Regions from separate parts of the Actinomadura sp. NPDC000929 genome, predicted to be linked through region 2. Evidence: riboswitches for the same ligand, from Rfam matches in the RefSeq annotation. Region 2 holds a riboswitch; the other holds the start of a gene.

Region 1 (10,343 bases), on a different contig from region 2:
GCGCGCGTGCCCGGTCGAGCAGCATCCGGGTGCCGCGGGCCGCCCCGTACAGCCGTGCGGGATCGGCCCAGGCCGCGTCCAGCGCCTCGATCAGCGCGGCGCGCGCCGCCGGATGCGGCGGCTCGGTTGACGCGGCGTCGAAGTAGCCGCCTGGATCGCTCGGTCCTGCCACGTGAGAACACTAACCGGGCACCCGATCGGGGGTTCGCGCGACCCTCGCGCTAGGGTGTCCACCACACGTGTAATCACTGATCTCTCCGCCCGGCCGACCGGGCTTCATCCGTGGGGAAGGCATTCCGTGAGTCCGACCCGCTCTAGGGAGCGGCGTACGCCTGTGCGCAGTCGCCGCGCATTGAAAAGCGCCGGCGCGCTAGGGCTGCTGGCGCTCTCCGCGACCGCGTGCAGCGGTAGCCGCCTGGGCATGCCCGAGCCGATCAGCGTCCAGGGCGAGCGCATGCTGAAGCTCTGGCAGGGCTCCTGGATCGCGGCGTTCGCGGTCGGGGCCGTGGTCTGGGGCCTGATCATCTGGGCGGTGCTGTTCCACCGCAAGCGCTCCAACGATCTGCCGCCGCAGGTCCGCTACAACATGCCGATCGAGATCCTCTACACGGCGGTCCCGTTCGTCATCATCGCGGTCCTGTTCTACTTCACCGCGAGGGACGAGAACTTCGTCGAGAAGACCACCAAGGACCCCGCGGTGGTCGTCGACGTGATCGGCTTCCAGTGGAGCTGGCAGTTCGACTACAAGGAGAAGGACGCCGCGGGCAAGGAGAGGACGGTCGCCTCCGTCGTCGGCCAGCCCGTCGCCCCGAACGGGCCCGCTCCCGCCAAGCCGGTGATGACGATCCCCTCGGGCAAGACGGTGCGGGTGCGGCTGCACGCCAACGACGTCATCCACTCGTTCTGGGTGCCGGCACTGATCTACAAGAAGGACGTCATGCCGGGCTACACCAACGAGTTCGAGTTCACGGCGAACAAGCTCGGCACCTATGAGGGCCGCTGCGCCGAGCTCTGCGGCGTCGACCACAGCCGGATGCTGTTCCAGCTCAAGGTCGTGACGCCCGAGCAGTACCAGAAGTTCATCGCCGATTCGAAGCAAGCACTGGCCGCGGGAGGTGCCAAGTGACCGCCACGAGTCACGCACCGAGCGCGCCGATCGCCGCGCCGCGGACGAGCAAGGGGCGCATCATCGCCTCCTGGATGTCGTCCACCGACCACAAGGTGATCGGCTACCTCTACCTGATCACCTCGTTCGTGATGTTCCTGTTCGGCGGCGTGCTCGCGCTGCTGATCCGGATGGAGCTGTTCGAGCCGGGGCTGCAGTTCGTCAGCAACGAGCAGTACAACCAGCTGTTCACCATGCACGGCACGATCATGCTGCTGATGTTCGCGACGCCGCTGTTCGCGGGCTTCACCAACGTCATCATGCCGCTGCAGATCGGCGCCCCCGACGTGGCGTTCCCCCGGCTGAACATGCTGGCGTACTGGCTGTTCCTGTTCGGCAGCCTGATCGTCATCGCGGGCTTCCTGACCCCGGGCGGCGCGGCCAGCTTCGGCTGGTTCGCCTACGCCCCGCTGTCGGACGCGGTCCGCTCGCCGGGCGTCGGCGGCGACATGTGGGTGATGGGCCTGGCGATGTCGGGCTTCGGCACCATCATGGGCGCGGTCAACTTCATCACCACGATCCTGTGCATGCGGGCGCCGGGCATGACGATGTTCCGGATGCCGATCTTCACCTGGAACGCGCTGCTGACCTCGATCCTGGTCCTGCTGGCGTTCCCGGTCCTCGCCGCCGCGCTGCTGGCGCTGGAGGCCGACCGCAAGCTCGGCGCGCACATCTTCGACGCCGCGCACGGCGGGGCGCTGCTGTGGCAGCACCTGTTCTGGTTCTTCGGGCATCCGGAGGTCTACATCATCGCCTTGCCGTTCTTCGGCATCGTGACCGAGATCCTCCCGGTGTTCAGCCGCAAGCCCGTCTTCGGCTACATCGGCCTGGTCTTCGCGACCATCACCATCGCGGGCCTGTCCATCACCGTGTGGGCGCACCACATGTTCGTCACCGGCCAGGTGCTGCTGCCGTTCTTCTCCTTCATGACGTTCCTCATCGCCGTTCCCACGGGGGTGAAGTTCTTCAACTGGGTGGGGACCATCTGGCGAGGGCAGTTGACGTTCGAGTCGCCGATGCTGTGGTCGCTGGGCTTCCTCGTGACGTTCCTGTTCGGCGGGCTCACCGGCGTCATCCTGGCGTCGCCGCCGATGGACTTCCAGCTGTCGGACTCCTACTTCGTCGTGGCGCACTTCCACTACGTCGTGTTCGGCACCGTGGTGTTCGCGATGTTCGCCGGCTTCTACTTCTGGTGGCCGAAGTTCACCGGCAAGATGCTGAACGACACCCTCGGCAAGATTCACTTCTGGCTGCTGTTCATCGGCTTCCACGGCACGTTCCTGCTCCAGCACTGGCTGGGCGCCGCGGGCATGCCGCGCCGGTACGCGGACTACCCGAGCGAGTTCCACGGGCTGAACGAGATCTCCAGCATCTTCTCGTTCATCCTCGGTGCCTCGATGCTGCCGTTCTTCTACAACCTCTACATCACGTGGAAGCGGGGCACGCGCGTCGAGGTCGACGACCCGTGGGGCTACTCCAACTCGCTGGAGTGGGCGACCTCCTGCCCGCCGCCGCGGCACAACTTCAACTCGATCCCGAAGATCCGTTCCGAGCGGCCGGCGTTCGACCTGCACCACCCGCACGTGGGTGCCAAGGGCGAGCTGGCCGGGGCGAAGGGGGAGTAGCCGATGCGCGTCCAGGCGTTCATGTTCTACGGGTGCGCGGTCTTCTTCCTCGCCACCGACGTCGTCTACTGGCTCTGGTCCAACGACTGGACGGGCACGACGGCGCTCGCGCTCGCGGTCGGCCTCGCCGGGCTCATCGGGTTCTACATCCACTTCACGGTCCGGCGCCTCGAGCGCGCGAACGCGGGCCCGCTGTACGAGGACGACCCGGAGGGCGAGATCGCGGACGCGGCCGGCGAGCTGGGCTTCTTCAGCCCGCACAGCTGGTGGCCGCTGTTCGTGGCGCTCTCGGCCACGGCCGTGGCGCTCGGCGTCGTGTTCGGCTGGTGGCTGGTGATCCTCGGCGCCGCCGCGGCGATCCTCACGTCCGTCGGTCTGGTGTTCGAGTACTACCGGGGTCATTTCGCCCACTGATCAGTAAAAGAACCCCATCGGGGGCCGGTGTCCGCTTTTTAGCGGGTACCGGCCCTTTCGAACATACTGGGCGCCTTTCCAGCGACCGGGCTGGAAAACGACAGATCGCCCAGTGGAACGACCGGGGGGTCCACATGCGGGTGAGTGGCTCAAGGCCGGGAGACCGGGGGCGGTACACGGCCGTGCTCGTCGTCGGCGGCGTGCTCGTCGGCGGGGGTGCCGCGGCGTGTTCGGGAAGCGTCGGGCCGGCCGGCAAGGACGAGGTGAAGCTCGCGGTGTCGCCGGCCGGAGGCGGCGGGAAGCTGCGGCCGGACAGCCCCATCGCCGTGGAGGCGCGGCAGGGCACGATCGAGAACGTGACGGTGGCGACGAAGGACGGCGTGGTCGAGGGGGACCTGAGCGCCGACAGGACGCGGTGGCGGTCCCGGTGGACGCTGAAGCCGGGCACGGCGTACACGGTCGACGCCACCGCCCTCGGCCGGGACGGCAGGACCCGCACGGTCCGCAGCGGCTTCTCCACGGCCGTGGTGAAGAAGACCAACGACGTCACGATCGAGGCGCCGTTCAACAGGGAGACCGTCGGCGTCGGCATCCCGATCATCATGCACTTCGCCCGTCCGGTGAAGGACCGGGCGGCGGTCGAGCGGGCGCTGGAGGTCACCGCCGACAGGACCGTCGAGGGCGGCTGGAGCTGGTTCGGCAGCCAGGAGGCGGTGTTCCGGACGAAGAGCTACTGGCCGGCCCACACGAAGGTGTCGTTCCGGGCGCACCTGAGCGGCGTGCGCACCGGGCAGGGCGTGTACGGCGGGAAGGACTACGGCGTCGACTTCAAGGTCGGCGACTCGCACGTCTCCACCGCCGGCGAGGACAGCCACAAGATGGTCGTCCGGATCAACGGCAAGAAGGCCCGCACCATCCCGACGAGCATGGGGAAGGGCGGAGAGCGCAAGTACACCACCACCAACGGGGTCCACCTCGCCATGGGCAAGGAGGACCCGACCATCATGACGTCGGAGTGGGACGGCTGCGGCCCCGGCTGCGCCGGGTACTACAGCCTCACCGTCTACAAGTCGGTGCGCATCTCCGACAGCGGCGAGTACGTGCACAGCGCGCCGTGGTCGGTGGGATCGCAGGGGAGCGAGAACGTCAGCCACGGCTGCATCAACGTCAGCCCGTCCAACGCCAAGTGGTTCTACAACCTCTCCCAGCGCGGCGACCCCATCACGGTGACCGGCAGCGACCGGCAGCTGGAGCCGGAGAACGGCTGGGGGTACTGGCAGGTGAAGTGGCAGGACTGGGTGAAGGGCAGCGCGCTGAAGCGGTCGGTCACGACGGCCGCGCACGTGGACGCCGCGACCCTGTCGGCGCAGCAGGGCGCCCGGCCCAAGGCGCCCGAGAAGCAGCGGGCCGAGGGCAACTGAGCCGCGGCTAGCGGAGCGGCGGCGGGACCTGGACGCGGTGCAGGCGCGCCCAGTCGCGGGCCATGGCGATCCGGTCGGGGGCCGAGGGGTGCGTGAGCCACAGCAGGTACTCCGCGGCGTCGGGGTCCAGGTCGGAGATGTTGCGGACGGACAGCGCGTGCTGCATCGACACGAAGGTCGAGGGGTCGCGGGTGAGGTCCAGCGCGTGCGCGTCGGCGCGGGCCTCGATGCGGCGGCTCACGAGGTTCTGGACAGGGGCGGCGAGCGTCGTCCCGGCGGTCACGAGCGCGAGGAGGAGCGCGATGGACCTCGGGTCGGCCGCCGCACCGCCGCGGCGCGCGTCCGGCCCGGTCCCGCCGGCGCCGGGCCCGCCGGGATCGAGTCCGGCGCGCCGCAGCAGGCGCGGGGACGTCATCAGCAGGTACAGCAGGCACATGGCCCCCGCCACTCCGAGCGCGCCGACGAGCGTGCCCCACAGCACGTCGTCGCGCTTGGCGTGGCCGAGCTCGTGCCCGACGATGGACTCGACCTGGGCGGGCGGCGACTTCAGCAGCGTGTCGTAGAGGACGATGCGGCGCGTGGAGCCGAACCCGGACACGTAGGCGTTCAGGGACGTCGTCCGGCGGGAGGCGTCCGCGACGAGGACGTCCTCGACGGGCACGCCGTCCCGCTCGGCCATCGCCAGCAGGTCGGTGCGCAACCGCCCCGCCGGCAGCGAGTGGAACTTGTTGAACACGGGCTCCACGGCGAGCGGGTAGACGAACGAGGCGAAGACGACGAGGACGAACCCGCCCGCGGCGGCGCCGGCCCACCAGTGGCGCGGGAAGCGGCGGATGAGGGCGTAGAGGAGCAGCAGGGCGATCGTGTAGATGACCCACGTGACGGCGAGGGACTTCGCCTGGTCGACGAGCCATGCGGGCCAGCTCTGCGTGGACAGCCCGTACCGGCGCAGCACGGACTCGCTCCAGATGTGGAACGGGAGCCCGGCGACGCGCAGCAGCGTGGTCAGGGCCATGGTTCCGAGGATGATCCGAAGCGGCCGGCGGCGGGTTCTCGCGGTGGCCCAGCCGATGAACCGGGCGCCCAGCGGCGTGAGGCCCAGCACCAGGATCAGGGCGAGGCCGACGAGGAGCCCGGTGTAGGCGGGCGGGTTGACGGCCGAGTCGAACGCCCGGGAGCGGGCGATCTCGGCGGGGGTGAAGTCCAGCGCGGGATCGGGTTCCACCCGCCCGCCGGGGACGTGCCCGGGGAGCGGATTCCACGGAGTGGTTCGCGCGAGCACGGTCGCGACCCCGGCGAAGAGCACGGCGGCGGCGACGGCGGCGGCGATCCGGGGCCGGCGCGCGGGGGCGGCGCCGGGGGTTCCGGCGGCGGAGTCCCCGGCGCGGTCCTCGTCGGTCTCCGCCTCGCTCATGCGAGCTCCTCCTTCACGTAGTCGCGCCACAGTGCGGTGAAGCGCTCCCGCGTCAGGCCGAGCACGTCGCGCAGCGCCGCGGCCTCCGGGGCGCGCCCGGCGGCCCGGTAGAGCCGCACCAGCGCCGCTTCACCGTACCGGTCGGCGACCATCCGGCAGGCGAGCCAGGCCTCCTGGTAGGCCTGGGAGAGGCGGGGGGAGCCGCCGGCGAACGCGTCGGCGGAGGGCAGCGCGGAGGGCGTGCGCCCGGCGGAGACCTCGCGGCGCAGCTCGCCCGCCGCCGACCGGGTGCTGATCTTGACGCGCCGGTAGCCGACGTAGTCCGCGAAGCCCTCGATCAGCCACAGCGGGGTGCGCCCGTCGCGGGCGCCGCCGGTGGCGACGTGGGTCAGCTCGTGGGCGAGGACGACGTCGCGGCCCAGCTCGTTGAGGCGGCCGAAGGTGCCGGGGGAGACGATGACGCGGTCCTCGCCGCGACCGCCCCCGGCGGCCGGGGCGACGGCGGCGAGCGCGGCGATCTGGCCGAGGCTCTGCCCGGGGCCGGCGAGCGCGGAGGCGACGGTCGCGTCGGCGGGGACGAGCGCGACGACCCGCCGCGCCCACCCCGTGCCGACCACGGACGTCACGACCGGGACGGCCGCGTCCAGCCGCCGGGCGATGCCGTCGAGGCCGGCGCCGTCGCCGACGACCAGGCTCGTGCGGCCCCTGACCACCGTCAGGGGGCCGCAGTCCCAGATGTCGGTGTCGTCGGCGAGGCCGCGGGACGTCCCGTCGCCGACGATCGTCCACGCCCCGCCCCGCGGGGCCAGCGTGAGGTAGCGGGTGCGGGCCACGTCGCTCCGGTCGAAGCCGCGCAGCCTGTAGCGCGCCTCGACGCGGACGACGGCGGTCTCGCCGTCCACGGTCTCGACGCGGACGACGCGCTCCCGCCAGCCTTCCAGGGGAAGCTTCCGGAGGTTCCCGTACATGCGGGACTGGGTGTCCTGGAAGGCGGCGGGGGCGTTGCCCACCGTGGCGAGGAACGCCATGCGGTCGCCTTGGCGGACGGCCGCGGCGCGATTGGCGAGGACGGCGGAGGCCAGAGAGGGATTGAACGTCCCGGCGGACGGGGAGCCGGGAGCACGGGCGCCCGCCGCCCGGCCGCCGGAGCGCGAGCCCGCCAGGCCGGCGCCTCCGGCGAGGAGGACGGCGACCCCGCCCGCGCCGAGGGCGAGGACCCTGCGCCGCGTGACGGGGGCGTCCTGCCCGGGGCCTTCCTCCATGGGCGCGATCCTATGCAGGGCGCGGGGCGTGGGGCGCCGTCACGACCGGTAGTCCGGGTAGCCGTAGCCGACGACGACGTCTGTGGAACGTTCCTTTATCCGGACGGCGTTGTCGGTGTTGCCCTCGACGGTCTCGATCGTGCCATCGTCGATCTTCTTGACCACCATGCCGACGTGCTCGATGTCGTCGACGGACTCACTGCCGCCCCACGAGAAGAACACGATCGCGCCGGGCCTCGGCTCGTTGCCCCAGCGGCCGTGCTCCTGGAACCAGCGGGCGTGGGCGACCGTCCAGGCGTCGCTGCCGACCTGGTCGCTGAAGCCGATCTGCTCGCCCACCCAGGAGACGAACATGTCGCACCAGTTCGCGTCGCCGTAGCCGCTGAGGGAGCCGCCGTCGCGCGCGAGGGTCTCCCGCGCGCGGGACGTGGCCATGTACCAGTCCTGGAACTTGGTCTCGCCGCCGCCGTCCTCCTCGACGCCGACCTGCGAGCGGGCGAGCTCGATGGCCTGCGCGGCGGTGGGGCGCGACTTCGCGACGGTCTTCGGGGCGGCCTTCTCGGAGGTCTCCGCCTTCGGCTGCTCGGGCTGGTCCTTCTTCGCCGGAGCCTTCGAGCCGGTCGTCTTGCGCTCGTCCTCGGCACGGCGCCCGGGCGGGCCGCCGTGCGCCGTCAGGCCGGGGGCGAGGTCGGCCGCGGCGGCGGCCCTCACCGGGGTGGAGCCGAACGGCAGGACCGACGCCTGCGCGGTGGCGGCGGCGGTGCCGAGCACGGCGGCGCCGACGATCACGCCGCCGGTCGTCCGCCAGGTCAGGGACAGGGGGTTCGGCTTGCGGTGCCTGCCGTGGGTCTTCTTGCAGTGCGCGCGTGGCACGGGGGGATCTCCTCGACTTCCATGCCGCCTACCGGGTTAGCTGACGGGTTCGGGCGTGGAAGCCGCCCTACGGCCCGCGAAGGCAGGCCGATTCACCCCGAAAAGGACGCAGTGGGTCCCCGGTTCCACAGTGGACGCGCATGCGGGGCACGGCGGTCCGCGGACTCGGCGGTGACGTGCCCGGGGGCGGGCACGCCGGTTCTGAATGGGGAATCTCGGCGGGCGTGGACGCCCGCGGAGTGCAGGGGGTGGGGGCGTGGCCGCGTGGCGGCCACGCCCCAGGTAACGCTGCGGGATTCACTCCTTCTCTTCCAGACGCCTACCGGGTTAGCTGACGGGTTCGGGCGTGGAAGTGGCCCTACGGCGGCTCTCACCGGACTGCCGGGAGAGACGCGCCGATTCACCCCGGGTGCCGGAATGCCCGTCCGGAGAATTCCTCCGGACTCCGGCGCAGATGGGTCCCCGGTTCCGCGCTGAGGCGGATTCGGCGCTGCCGCTGCGATCCTGGGGGCGAGATGGGGCCCGGCGCGGGACCTGTCTCCCGCGTGCGAACGAGCGGCGCCTTGTGTTGTGGACGGACGGCGGCCCGTCTCCGGGGACCGTCCGGGGCCTGCCCCGTGTACGCCACCGCGGCTGCGCGCTCAGCGCCATGCACGCTGCGGGCGTGCGCACGGTGGACGGGGTCGGCCGGGTCTGCGACGAGACCGTGCGGCGCCTTCGGGCGCCGCGGGACGGCACGTGGGGCGTGCCGCCTGGGGGGAGCGGCGCGTGGCTCGCGCCGCCGTCACGCGGGTGCTGGATGCGCCGCGTGGGGCCGGGGCGCCAGGTGGGCGCCGCGGGTCCACGGCGTCTGGAGGGCGCCGTGAGTGGTGCAAAGGTACCAAAACCCCAAAAGAAGGCAAACCCCCCCAAAATCAACAACGGACCAGGTCAAGCCTGGTCCGTTGTCGATGGAGGTCCCGTGACGCCCGTGGAGCAGGGGGTCAGGCGGTGCGTCAGGGGCGCCCGGCGCCGTAGAAATTGCTCTTGTAGTAGCCGGAGCTGATGTCGCTGATCTTGACGACGTCGCCGGTGTGCGGGGCGTGGATCATCTTGCCGCCGCCCACGTAGAGGCCGACGTGGCCGAGGTTGCTGAAGAACACCAGATCACCGGGCTGCATGTTGTTCCAGGCGACCCGCTTGGAGCTGGTGTAGGCGTACTGGGTGTTGGTGGTGCGGGTGATGCTGACGCCCGCGGCGGCCCAGGCCTTCATGGTCAGACCGGAGCAGTCGTAGGAGTCCGGGCCCTCGGCGCCGTAGGAGTAGGGCTTGCCGAGCTGCGCGTAGGCGAAGTTGAGCGCCGTGCGGGCCGGGCCGCTCGCCGGGCCGTTGTAGGTGCCGCCCGTGGGGCCGCCGCCGCCCGGGCGGGAGGGGGTGCTCCCGCCGCCGAGCCGGCGCACGAGCGCCTTCTGCTTCTGCACCTGCTTGTCGAGGTCCTGCTTCTGCTTCTTCAGCTCGTCCTGCTTGGACTTCACCTCGTCGTAGGCGGCCTTCGCCTGGGACTGCTCGCGGCGGAGCCGCTGGGCGGTCGCGAGGAACTGGGTGAGCTGGGAGCTGCGCTCGTGCGACAGGTGCGAGAAGACGGCGGCCTGGTCGAGGATCGACTGCGGGTCGTTGCTGCCGACGAAGCCGGTGACGTCGGCCGAGTCACCGTTCTTGTAGGCGGTGGCCGCCATCTGCGCGATCTTGGACCGCTGCTCCTCGAAGTCGGCCTGCTCCTGCTTGCTCGCCTTGGTCGCGGCGTCGAACTTCTTCTTGGCGACCTTGAGCTTCTCGCGGTTCTGGTTGAACTGCTCGACCTTCTGGTCCATCTTCTCGTTGAGCTTGTCGAGCGTCTTCTGGGCCTGCGCCCGGGTCGGCTTGGGCTCGGCGTGCGCCACCACCGGGGAGCAGGTCAGGGAGACCGCCACGGTCAGTCCGGCGACGGCCGCCAGGCGACGGCGGAGGCCTGTGCCCGCAGAGCCCGCCCCGCGGCCAGGCCGCTGCGCCGGTGCCCCGATGTGATCATTGGCCACGGTCGGTTTCGCCCCTCTCGTCCACGACGTCAGCGGACGACATTAGCGAGGGGCAACAGCCGTCACAACCGATTCATCACTCTTTGATTGACATCTCTCATTATCATCCACTTTT
Region 2 (10,343 bases):
GGTCATCGATGTCGTCCCGCACGCCCCGAGCGTACTCGCTCGACTGATTGCTTTTCGTAAAGCTATCTTTTAAGCTTTCGTCCATGGCAAATTCTCTGCTGCTCACGAACGGCCTCGTCATCGACACCGCGCCCGAACCGACCGTGCTGGGAACCGCCGACGTGCTCGTCGAGGACGGCCGCATCGCCGCGGTCGGCCCGGACCTGGCCGCGCCGGACGGCGCCGAGACCATGGACGCGACCGGCCGCATCGTCATGCCGGGCTTCGTCGACACCCACCGGCACACCTGGCAGGCCGGGATCCGCGCGGCCCTGCCGGACGGCACGCTCCACGCCTACCTGCAGCGCGTCCTCGGCGAGCTGGCGCCCCGGTACCGGCCGGGCGACGTGTTCGCCGGGACGCTCGCCGGGTCCCTGGAGTGCCTCGACTCCGGGATCACGACGCTGGTCGACTGGTCGCACATCCAGCTCAGCGAGGGCCACACCGAGGCGAACATCGCGGCGCTGCGGGCGTCCGGCATCAGGGCGGTGTTCGGGTACTGCTACGGCGGCGACGGCGGCCTCGACGCGCTCGCCGCCGAGACCGGCCGCGTCCACCGCGAGCACTTCGGGTCCGGCGGCCAGGTCACGATGGCGATGGCGGCGCTCGGCCCCGAGATCGGGGGCGACGAGCGCGCTCTCGCCGAGTGGCGGACGGCCCGCGAGCTCGGGCTGCCGGTCACGGCGCACCTGGGCGGCCACGGCGCCGAGAGCGCCGCGCGCGGCCTGGCGTTCCTCGACGCCAACGGACTGATGGACCACCCGGCCACGTACGTGCACGCCAACTTCTACACCGACGAGGAGCTGAAGCGGATCGCCGGAAGCGGCGGGACGGTGTCCGCCGCCCCCGCCATCGAGGCGGCGCTGGACATCGGCGCCCCGCCCACCGGGCGCGCCCGCGCCGCCGGCGTCCCGACCGGGCTCGGCGCCGACACGGTCACCTCCGGCCCCGGCGACATGTTCAGCATCATGCGCGCCGCCTACGTCCTCGAACGGGGGCGCCCGGACGGCGCCGGCCTCGGCTTCACCGTCGCCGACGCGCTGCGGACGGCCACGATCGAGGGCGCCGAGGTCGCGGGGCTCGCGGACGTCACCGGATCGCTGACCCCCGGCAAGCAGGCCGACCTGCTCGTCCTGCGCACCGACACCTTCGGCCTCGCGGCGGCGCACGACCCCGTCGCGGCCGTGGTCCTGTCAGCGGACACGCGTAACGTCGACACCGTCCTGGTCGGCGGACGCGTGGTCAAGCGCGGGGGAGCGCTGGTCGGCTACGACGTCCCCGCCCTCCTGGCGTCCCTCGCGGACTCCGCCGCGCACGTGACAGCGGCCTGAACCGGGGAGAATCGTCGGCCGCGCGTGGCATGCTGATCGGCGTGGAGTCCGAGATAACGATCCGCGTCGCCGACGAGCTGCTGATGTTCCTGCCCGCGACCCGGCGGGAGTCCCCGGCGCGGGTCCCCTACGACGGGACCTCGACGCTGGGGCACCTCGTGGAGTCGCTGGGCGTCCCCCTGCCCGAGGCGGGCCCGATGACCGCCGACGGCGAGCCCGCCGGGCCCGGCGCCCGCCCCGCCGCCGGGGCCGAGGTGCGCGTGGCCGCGGTCCCGCGCCCCCAGCCCGTGCCGCTGGACCCGGGCCAGGTCGCCCCCCGCTTCCTCCTGGACGTGCACCTCGGCACGCTGGCCCGGCGCATGCGCCTGCTCGGCCTCGACACCGCCTACCACAACGACATGGACGACCCGGCGCTCGTCGTCCAGGCCAACGAGGAGCGCCGCGTCCTGCTCACGCAGGACCGCGGCCTCCTGCGCCGCCGCGCGCTGTGGTTCGGCGCCTACGTCCGCGGCTCGCGCCCCGACGACCAGCTCCGCGACCTGCTCGACCGCTTCGCGCCCGTCCTGCGCCCGTGGACGCGCTGCACCGCCTGCAACGGCGAGCTCGTCCCGGTCGACAAGCAGGAGATCGAGCGCGAGCTCCAGTCGGGCACGCGCCGCAGCTACGACGTGTACGGCCGCTGCGCGGTCTGCGGGCAGGTGTACTGGCGCGGGGCGCACGGCGACCACCTGGAGGAGATCGTCCGCGACGCGACGCGTCTGGTCGACTCCCTCAGGCGGGACGGAACCGGACGGACCGGCGCCGCGGTCTGATCACGAACACGGAGAGGAGCTGGTCGCGATCGATCTCGTGGTGGTGGGGGCGGCGATCCTCGCGGAGGGGCGGCTGCTGGCCGCCCAGCGCGCCGAGCCGCCGCACATGGCGGGCGGCTGGGAGCTTCCCGGCGGCAAGGTCGACCCCGGAGAGTCGGACGAGGACGCCCTGGTGCGCGAGTGCCACGAGGAACTGGCCGTGAAGGTACGCCTGGGCCGCCGCGTGGGCGGCGACTGGCGCCTCAGCGGACGCGCCGTCCTCCGCGTCTGGACGGCCGAGCTGGTAGAAGGCGAGCCGCAAGCCCTGGAGCACCTGCAACTCCGCTGGCTGGCGCCCTCAGAGCTCCACGACGTCAACTGGCTCCCCGGCGACCGCCCGGCAGTAGACCTCCTGGCCGCCCAAGGCCTCGGCTAGGAAATCCTATTCGCGCCTGCGAAGTCGGAGCGGTCGGAGAGTTTGGAGATCTTGACCACGTCGCCGGTCTGGGGGGCGTGGAGGTACTTGCCGTCGCCCAGGTAGATGCCCATGTGGTGCAGGTTGCTGCCGAAGTACACCAGGTCGCCGGAGCGGAGGGCGCCGCGGGAGACCTTCGTTCCCATGGCGAACAGGTCGCCGGTGTAGTGCGGGAGGCCGGGCTTGCCGACCTGGGCGTAGGCCCAGACGACGAGGCCCGAGCAGTCGAAGCTGCTCGGTCCGGCGGCGGCCCACACGTACGGGGAGCCGAGCTTGGTGAGCGCCTTGCGGGCCATCTTGGCGGGCAGGCCGGAGCCCTTCACGGTGGCGCTGAGGCCGGTGCGCGGGTCGCTCGCGTGGGTGGTGGTCAGCTTGTCGAGGCGCTTCATCACCTCGGAGACCTTGGCCTTGGCGGCCTCGCGCGCCTGCTTGGCGTCGTCCCAGGCCTTCTTGACCTGGGCGGTCTTGGCCTTGGCGGTGCGCTCCGCGGCGTCGGCCTGGTCGATCTGCTTCTTCAGGGCGAGGACGGCGGTGGCCTGGCTCTGCGCCAGGTAGGCGCGGTCGGACAGCCCCTCGGGGGAGGCGCCGGAGCCGAAGAGGACGTCGGGGCCGCCGGCCATGTAGTTCGCGGCGGCCAGGCTGCCGAGCTTCTGGCGGGCGGGTTCGGCGAGGGCGCGCAGCCGCTCGGCCTCCCGGGTGGCGTCCTGTTCGGCCTTGCGGGCCTTGGTGAACTCGACGCGGGCCTTGTTGAACTTCTCCGTGAGGATCTCGGCCTCTTCGTTCAGCGCGTCGAGGCTCTTGCGCAGGCCCTTCTCCGTCGTCGGCGTGGGGCTCGGCGCCGTGGGCGCGGAGGCGGGCCGGAACGGCTGGGCGGCGTGGGCGAGGTCCGGCGCGGTGGCGCCGAGACCGATCAGGAGCAGGGTGGCGGTGGCGGTGGGCAGAACGCGACGCCGCCGGGGGGAATCCGGAGCCAAGCCGGTGTTCTCCTCTCCTCGTACGCCTACCGGGTTAGCTGACGGGTTCGGGCCAGGAGTCGCCCTACGACGAGCGTCGATTCACCCCGAGGGTGGTGGGTCCCCGGTTCTCCCGCGGGAGATTCGGCGTTCCGGCCGCAGTCCCCTGGGGGCGGGACTCCGGACGACCGGATCTCGGGCAGATTACAAAGGATGCGCAAAGTTGGCCAATCGAGGTCCGTGTGACCGATGGGGCGAACGACTCGGAGTGGGTGGTACGCACGGCCAAGTAGAATGGGTACGGCCGCACGTCTGCGGCGACTCCCGAACTCTCACGCAAGGCGAACCCGCATGCCCATCTCCACGCGCGACGACCTCCGTAACGTCGCGATCGTCGCCCACGTCGACCATGGCAAGACGACGCTGGTCGACGCCATGCTCTGGCAGTCCGGGGCCTTCCGCGAGAACCAGGACGTCGACGACCGCGTGCTCGACTCCAACGACCTGGAGCGCGAGAAGGGGATCACCATCCTCGCGAAGAACACCGCGGTCCTGCACAACGGCCTGACGATCAACATCATCGACACCCCGGGGCACGCCGACTTCGGCGGCGAGGTCGAGCGCGGCCTGTCCATGGTGGACGGCGTCGTCCTGCTGGTCGACGCCAGCGAGGGCCCGCTCCCGCAGACGCGCTTCGTGCTGCGCAAGGCGCTCGCCGCGCGGCTGCCGGTGATCCTGGTCGTGAACAAGACCGACCGCCCCGACGCGCGCATCGACGAGGTCGTGGACGAGACCTACGAGCTGTTCATGGACCTCGACGCCGACGAGGACCAGATCGACTTCCCGATCGTGTTCGCGTCCGGCCGCGCCGGGCGGGCCTCGCTCGACAAGCCCGCCGACGGCGCCATGCCCGGCAGCGAGGACCTGGAACCGCTGTTCAAGGTCATCACCGAGACGATCCCCGCGCCGTCCTACGACCCCGACGGCCCGCTCCAGGCGCACGTGACGAACCTGGACGCCTCCAGCTACCTCGGCCGGATCGCGCTGTGCCGCGTGCACGCCGGCACGATCAAGAAGGGCCAGCAGGTCGCCTGGTGCCGGCGCGACGGCAGCGTCGAGCGGGTGAAGATCACCGAGCTGATGATGACGGAGGCGCTCACCCGCAAGCCCGCGGACGAGGCCGGGCCCGGCGACATCATCGCCATCGCCGGCATCCCCGACATCATGATCGGTGAGACCCTCGCGGACCCGGACGACCCGCGCCCGCTGCCGCTGATCACGGTGGACGAGCCGGCGATCTCCATGACGATCGGCACCAACACCGGGCCGATGGCGGGCCGCGAGAAGGGCACCAAGGTCACCGCCCGGATGGTCAAGGACCGCCTCGACCGCGAGCTCGTCGGCAACGTGTCGATCCGGGTGCTGCCGACCGAGCGCCCCGACGCCTGGGAGGTGCAGGGCCGCGGCGAGCTGGCCCTGGCGATCCTGGTCGAGAACATGCGCCGCGAGGGCTACGAGCTGACCGTCGGCAAGCCGCAGGTCGTCACGCGGGAGATCGACGGCAAGAAGCACGAGCCGGTCGAGCGGCTCACCGTCGACATCCCCGAGGAGCACCTCGGCGCCGTCACGCAGCTGATGGCGGTCCGCAAGGGCCGCATGGAGCACATGACCAACCACGGGACGGGCTGGATCCGGATGGAGTTCCTCGTCCCGGCCCGCGGCCTGATCGGGTTCCGCACCGAGTTCATGACCGAGACGCGCGGCACCGGCATGGCGCACCACGTCTTCGAGGACTACGAGCCCTGGTTCGGCGAGCTGCGCACCCGTCCGTCCGGCTCGCTCGTCGCCGACCGGTCCGGCGCCGCCACCGCCTACGCCATCACGAACCTCCAGGAGCGCGGGACGTTCTTCGTCGGCCCGACCACCGAGGTGTACGAGGGCATGATCGTCGGGGAGAACTCCCGCGCCGACGACATGGACGTCAACATCACCAAGGAGAAGAAGCTCACGAACATGCGGTCGTCCACCGGCGACGAGCTGGAGCGGCTCACCCCGCCCCGCGCCCTGTCGCTGGAGGAGGCGCTGGAGTTCTGCCGCGAGGACGAGTGCGTCGAGGTCACCCCGACCGCCGTCCGCATCCGCAAGGTCGTCCTGGACGCCAAGGAGCGCGAGCGCACGCGGGCCCGCACCAAGCGCGCCGGCTGAGCGCCGAAGCCGAAAGGGGCGGCCCCGCGGTTCTCGGAACCGCGGGGCCGCCCCTTTTCGTGCGTGCCGCTCAGCTCAGCTGGACGGTGCCCGTGACGTCGGCGGCCAGGCGGAGCTGGTCGCCGTCGCGGAGCGGGGCGTCCACGCCGCGGGGGAGCCGCTCGCCGTTGACGAACGTCCCGTTGGTGGAGCCCTCGTCGCGCACCCAGGCCGTCCCGGACGGGTCGAGCCACACCGTCGAGTGGCGCCGCGACACGTTGTCGTACTGCGTGAACGTGGCCGCCACCGGCGACTGGCCCGCGTCCCGGCCGAGCACCAGGTGCTGGCCGACCGAGACCTTGAGCTCGCCCGTGGGGAACTGGACGCGCAGGACGGGCGTGCCCTTCTGCGGCAGCGGGCGCAGGCACGAGTCGCACTGCGCGGCGCCCGGGTTGCTCAGCACCGCCTCGCAGTACGGGCACATGAACGCCGTGCTGTCGGGCGCGGCCGACCGCTGCTGCCCCTGGTTGTGCTCGTGCGGCAGCAGCGTCGCCTCGCGGCCGTGCGGCAGCTGCGGCGACGGGCCTCCGTGCTGCGGCTGACCCCCGTGCTGCGGCTGGCCTCCGTGCTGGGGCTGGCCGTACTGGGGCTGCCCGTGCTGAGGCTGCCCGTACTGGTGGTCGGCCGGGCCGGGCTGCGGCGCGCCGTACTGGTCCTGCGGTGCGCCGTACTGGTCCTGTGGGGCGCCGTACTGCTGCTGCGGCTGGTACTGGTCCGGCTGCTGCTGTTGCGGCTGCGGCGCGCCCCACTGGTCCTGGGGCTGCTGCGGCGCGCCCCACGGGTCGGCGGGGGGCTGCTGCTGTTGCGGCTGCCCGTACTGCTGCTGCCCGTGCTGAGGCTGGCCCTGCTGCGGCTGCCCGTACGGGGGCTGGCCGGGCTGGCCCTGCCCGTGCTGACCCTGACCGTGCTGGTCATGGGACTGCTGGGGCATGGGCGGACCCCATGCGTCCGGCTGCTGCTGTTGCGGCTGCGGCGCGCCCCACTGGTCCTGGGGCTGCTGCGGCGCGCCCCAGGGGTCGGCGGGGGGCTGCTGCTGTTGCGGCTGCCCGTACTGCTGCTGCCCGTGCTGAGGCTGGCCGTACTGCGGCTGCCCATGCTGGGGCTGGCCGGGCTGGCCCTGCCCGTGCTGACCCTGACCGTGCTGAGGCTGCCCGTACTGGTGGTCGGCCGGGCCGGGCTGCGGGCCGCCGTACTGCTGGCCCCCCTGCTGCGGCCCCGGCGGCGGGGGTATCCGCTGCGGTTCGTACCCGCCCGGGCCCTGCTGGTGAGCGCCGCCACCGGCGCGCGCCAGGTTGGCCCCGCAGCTCATGCAGAGCAGATCGCCCGGCTGGAACGGCTCGTCGCAGACCGGACAGTTCAAGGTCGCCATGACACATCCCCCGAGCGCACCCCGGCGCGGTCGAGCCTCGACGTGAGGTGCTCCATGTCACCTCTTCGCGGGATCCCGATGTAGTACACCCGCTTTCCCTCCGGCCCTTCGTCCACGGACACCTGTACTCGGGGCCCTCTTCCTTCAGTGTCACCGATCGCTTCAGTGTCACCGACGCCGGCCACTGCCCCGTACCGCTCGCGTCCCAGGGGGGACACCGGCACGACACGCTGGTTGGCCGACCCCCTCCAGAGTAGGGAGCCGTCCGCGGGGTGTCGCCCCCCAGGGTTGAGCCGGTCGACGTACGGCCCGGTGACCACGGCGTCACACATGTCGACGATCTCGCGCGTCACAGCGGCGCGCGAGAGTCGAGAGTAGACATATCCGCTGTAAACCAATATGTCCAACGCAATCGTCTCACGGTCGCGGGTCTCCCGCCACGCGCGGATCCCCCGCACCAGGGCCGCCAGCGCGGCCGGCTGCTGGAACGGTTCGCCGCCCGAGATGGTCACCCCGTCGACCGGTTCGGGAAGGGACGCGAGCCATCCTAGGACCGCTTCGACGGGGATGGCCCGGCCCGGGTCGGCGTCCCACGTGTCGCGGGAGAGGCACCCGTTGCAGTGCAGCGTGCAGCCCTGCGTCCAGATGCCCGCCCGCGTCCCCGGGCCGAGTGTGGTCACCGGGTAGTGCGCCTTGGCGAGCAGGAGCGTCTCGCCGGCGCCGTCTCCGGCCGCCGGGGGACGGCCCGCGCTCACTGGAGGTCCAGGTGCACGATGCTGCCCTCGCGCCGGATCCCCGTGACGGTGACCTTCTCGTCCGGGACGAGCTCCCGGTCGAAGAGCGCGCGCGCCAGCGGGTTGACGAAGTGGGACTCCAGCGCCATGCCGATGCCGCGCCCGCCCTTGGCGAGCTCCTCCGTGCACCACTCGCGGAGCGTCTGGAGCGCGTCCCCCTTCACGGCGAGGACGAGCCGGTGCTCCTCGGTGACCCGCCGGCAGATGTTCGCGAACTGCAGGTCGAAGATCTTGTGCGCGGCCTCGCCGGAGATGAAGTCGAACACCACGATGTTGTCGCCGAACCGGTTCAGCAGCTCCGGCCGGTTCAGCACCGTCGTGAAGTGGTCGGCGACGGCGCCCTTGATGCGCTGCTCGACCTGCTCGTAGGACATCCCGGGTGTGATGTTCTGCACACGGTCAGGGGCCCCGTACGCGGCCCCGTCGCGGGTCGTGAGGTCGCGTCCCGGCACGAACATCCCCAGGTTGGAGGTGAAGATGAGGATCGACTCGGAGAAGTGGACGGTGTTGCCGCGCCCGTCGGTGAGCCGCCCGTCCTCCAGGATCTGCAGGAACTTGTCCAGGATCCGCGGGTGCGCCTTCTCGATCTCGTCGAAGAGGATCACCCGGAACGGGTCCTCCCGGACGGCGTTGGTGAGCTCGCCGCCGGCCTCGTGCCCCACGTACCCGGGCGGCGACCCGATCAGCCGGTCGCCGGAGCCCTCGCCGGAGAACTCGCTCATGTCGAAGCGCAGGTAGGCCGACTCGTCGCCGAAGACCAGCTCGGTGATGGCCTTGGCCAGCTCCGTCTTGCCGGTGCCGGTCGGGCCCGCGAAGAACAGCACCCCGCGCGGCCGGCTGCCCGACCTGGTCGCCTGCGCGCCCGACAGCCCGAGCACCGCCCGCTTGAGGATGTCCAGCGTCTTCGTGACCGCCTGCGGCTGCCCGATCACCCGCTCGGGGACGCGCTTCTCGCCCTCCAGCACCCGGCGCCGCAGGTGCCCGCGGCTCCACGGGTTGTCGAGCACGCCCAGCTTGTAGGTGCGGACCGCGTCCGGCAGGTCGGCGAGGTCGACGTTGCGCTCCTTCGCCAGCCGGGTCACCTCGATCATCGACTGGAGGGTCAGCCCGTCGGCCTGCTCGGCGAACGCGTCGCACGCCGCGGCCGCCACCTCGTCCGACCCGACGTCGCTCACCCCGAACGCGCGGGCCAGCAGCCGCGCCGTCTCCTGCCGGTCGCCGAGGTGCGGGCGCGGGATCGTGATCTCGCGGATGTTCTCGTTGTCGGCCGTCAGCCACGGCGGCAGGTCGCCCGGCCGCTCCACCAGCCAGACGACCGGGTTGTAGAGCGGCTTCGGCCGCGCCCCCGTCACCCGGACGGGGCGCGCGCTGCGCGACAGCTTCGCGCAGAACCGGAAGAAGTCGCGCTCGGCCGGCTCCAGGTCGGTCGGGGTCCGGGCGATGCGCGACGCCGAGTCGATCACGAACGCGGCGCGGACGTTCTCCTGCGGCCGGGCGACCGCGGCCAGGTGCCGCGTCAGCCCCTCCAGCGAGGGCTTCTCGTCCGCCTTGACCTTGCCGAGCAGCGACTCCGCCGCCGCCGCGGCCTCGTCCCCGGACGGCTCGTTAGGGCCCGGGACGATCTGCAGCCCGTCCACCGGGTCGTAGACGGCCATGAAGGCCGCGCCGCTGGAGCGCAGCGTCTCCCACAGCAGCGCCCGCAGGGGCAGCAGCACCGCCGGGCCGCCGTCCGACGAGGGAGCCAGGAAGCTGTCGTGCAGGTTGCCCGACAGGACGTACTGGGAGTGCACCGAGAGGGTCGCGTCCAGCTCCCGGATGAACGGCGGCCAACCCAGCAGCCGGCCCCCGAGGGTCGGCGAATCAATGCTCATCTAGTCACTCCACTCCGTCCGAGCGCCCCCTGCACACCTCACTTGTGACGCTCGCGGGAGCGTTCGCGTTGGGCGGCACGGCCCCTAGTCTGCCGTGCCTCCGCCGAAACGGGCAGCTCACGCACTCCGGGCTCCAGCCGCCACGCCACGTCCGAGCGGATCCCCTCGCCGGCCAGGCGCTCGCGCGCCGCCTCGAACGCCTCGCACCACTCCTGTTCCCGCTCGACGTCCACCCGGCGGTCGTCCTCGCTCTCGGCGGGCCGCTCGCGCACCATCGAGGCGCGCACGTGCGCGGCGTCGTCCACGCGCATGCGGACGCTGTGGTCGGGCCAGGCGCCCTTGGTCAGCGTCACGGTGCCGTCCTCGGCCGTCAGCGTCTCGAACCCGGCCTGGACCTCGTACCCCATGTCCTCGAACGCGGCCGTGATCGAGTCGAGCACGTACCGGCGCTCGGCCTCGGCCTGCTCGGCGGCGTC

Evidence for each region. Region 2 has a riboswitch for cyclic di-AMP ahead of ABWI04_RS37385 (C40 family peptidase). Riboswitches for the same ligand answer to the same signal wherever they lie in the genome.
Region 1: linked by a shared signal. The riboswitch ahead of ABWI04_RS22840 (CHAP domain-containing protein) and the one ahead of ABWI04_RS37385 (C40 family peptidase) in region 2 are both predicted to bind cyclic di-AMP.

Annotation. Positions count from the first base shown of each region.
Region 1 covers NZ_JBEUPA010000067.1:17,593-27,935, reverse strand. Annotated here, with positions in the region: gene ABWI04_RS22875 (cysteine desulfurase family protein) at 1-172, opposite strand, end outside; gene ctaC (aa3-type cytochrome oxidase subunit II) at 299-1,126, shown strand; gene ctaD (aa3-type cytochrome oxidase subunit I) at 1,123-2,790, shown strand; gene ABWI04_RS22860 (cytochrome c oxidase subunit 4) at 2,794-3,204, shown strand; gene ABWI04_RS22855 (L,D-transpeptidase) at 3,345-4,625, shown strand; gene ABWI04_RS22850 (M48 family metallopeptidase) at 4,633-6,039, opposite strand; gene ABWI04_RS22845 (hypothetical protein) at 6,036-7,301, opposite strand; gene ABWI04_RS22840 (CHAP domain-containing protein) at 7,341-8,174, opposite strand; cyclic di-AMP (ydaO/yuaA leader) riboswitch at 8,184-8,339, opposite strand; cyclic di-AMP (ydaO/yuaA leader) riboswitch at 8,476-8,674, opposite strand; gene ABWI04_RS22835 (C40 family peptidase) at 9,170-10,123, opposite strand.
Region 2 covers NZ_JBEUPA010000180.1:1,570-11,912, reverse strand. Annotated here, with positions in the region: gene ABWI04_RS37405 (MarR family winged helix-turn-helix transcriptional regulator) at 1-22, opposite strand, end outside; gene ABWI04_RS37400 (amidohydrolase family protein) at 84-1,370, shown strand; gene ABWI04_RS37395 (Mut7-C RNAse domain-containing protein) at 1,400-2,182, shown strand; gene ABWI04_RS37390 ((deoxy)nucleoside triphosphate pyrophosphohydrolase) at 2,211-2,597, shown strand; gene ABWI04_RS37385 (C40 family peptidase) at 2,594-3,610, opposite strand; cyclic di-AMP (ydaO/yuaA leader) riboswitch at 3,618-3,749, opposite strand; gene typA (translational GTPase TypA) at 3,941-5,794, shown strand; gene ABWI04_RS37375 (FHA domain-containing protein) at 5,865-6,257, opposite strand; gene ABWI04_RS37370 (hypothetical protein) at 6,309-7,286, shown strand; gene ABWI04_RS37365 (4Fe-4S single cluster domain-containing protein) at 7,190-7,882, opposite strand; gene ABWI04_RS37360 (AAA family ATPase) at 7,954-9,867, opposite strand; gene ABWI04_RS37355 (response regulator receiver protein) at 9,906-10,343, opposite strand, start outside.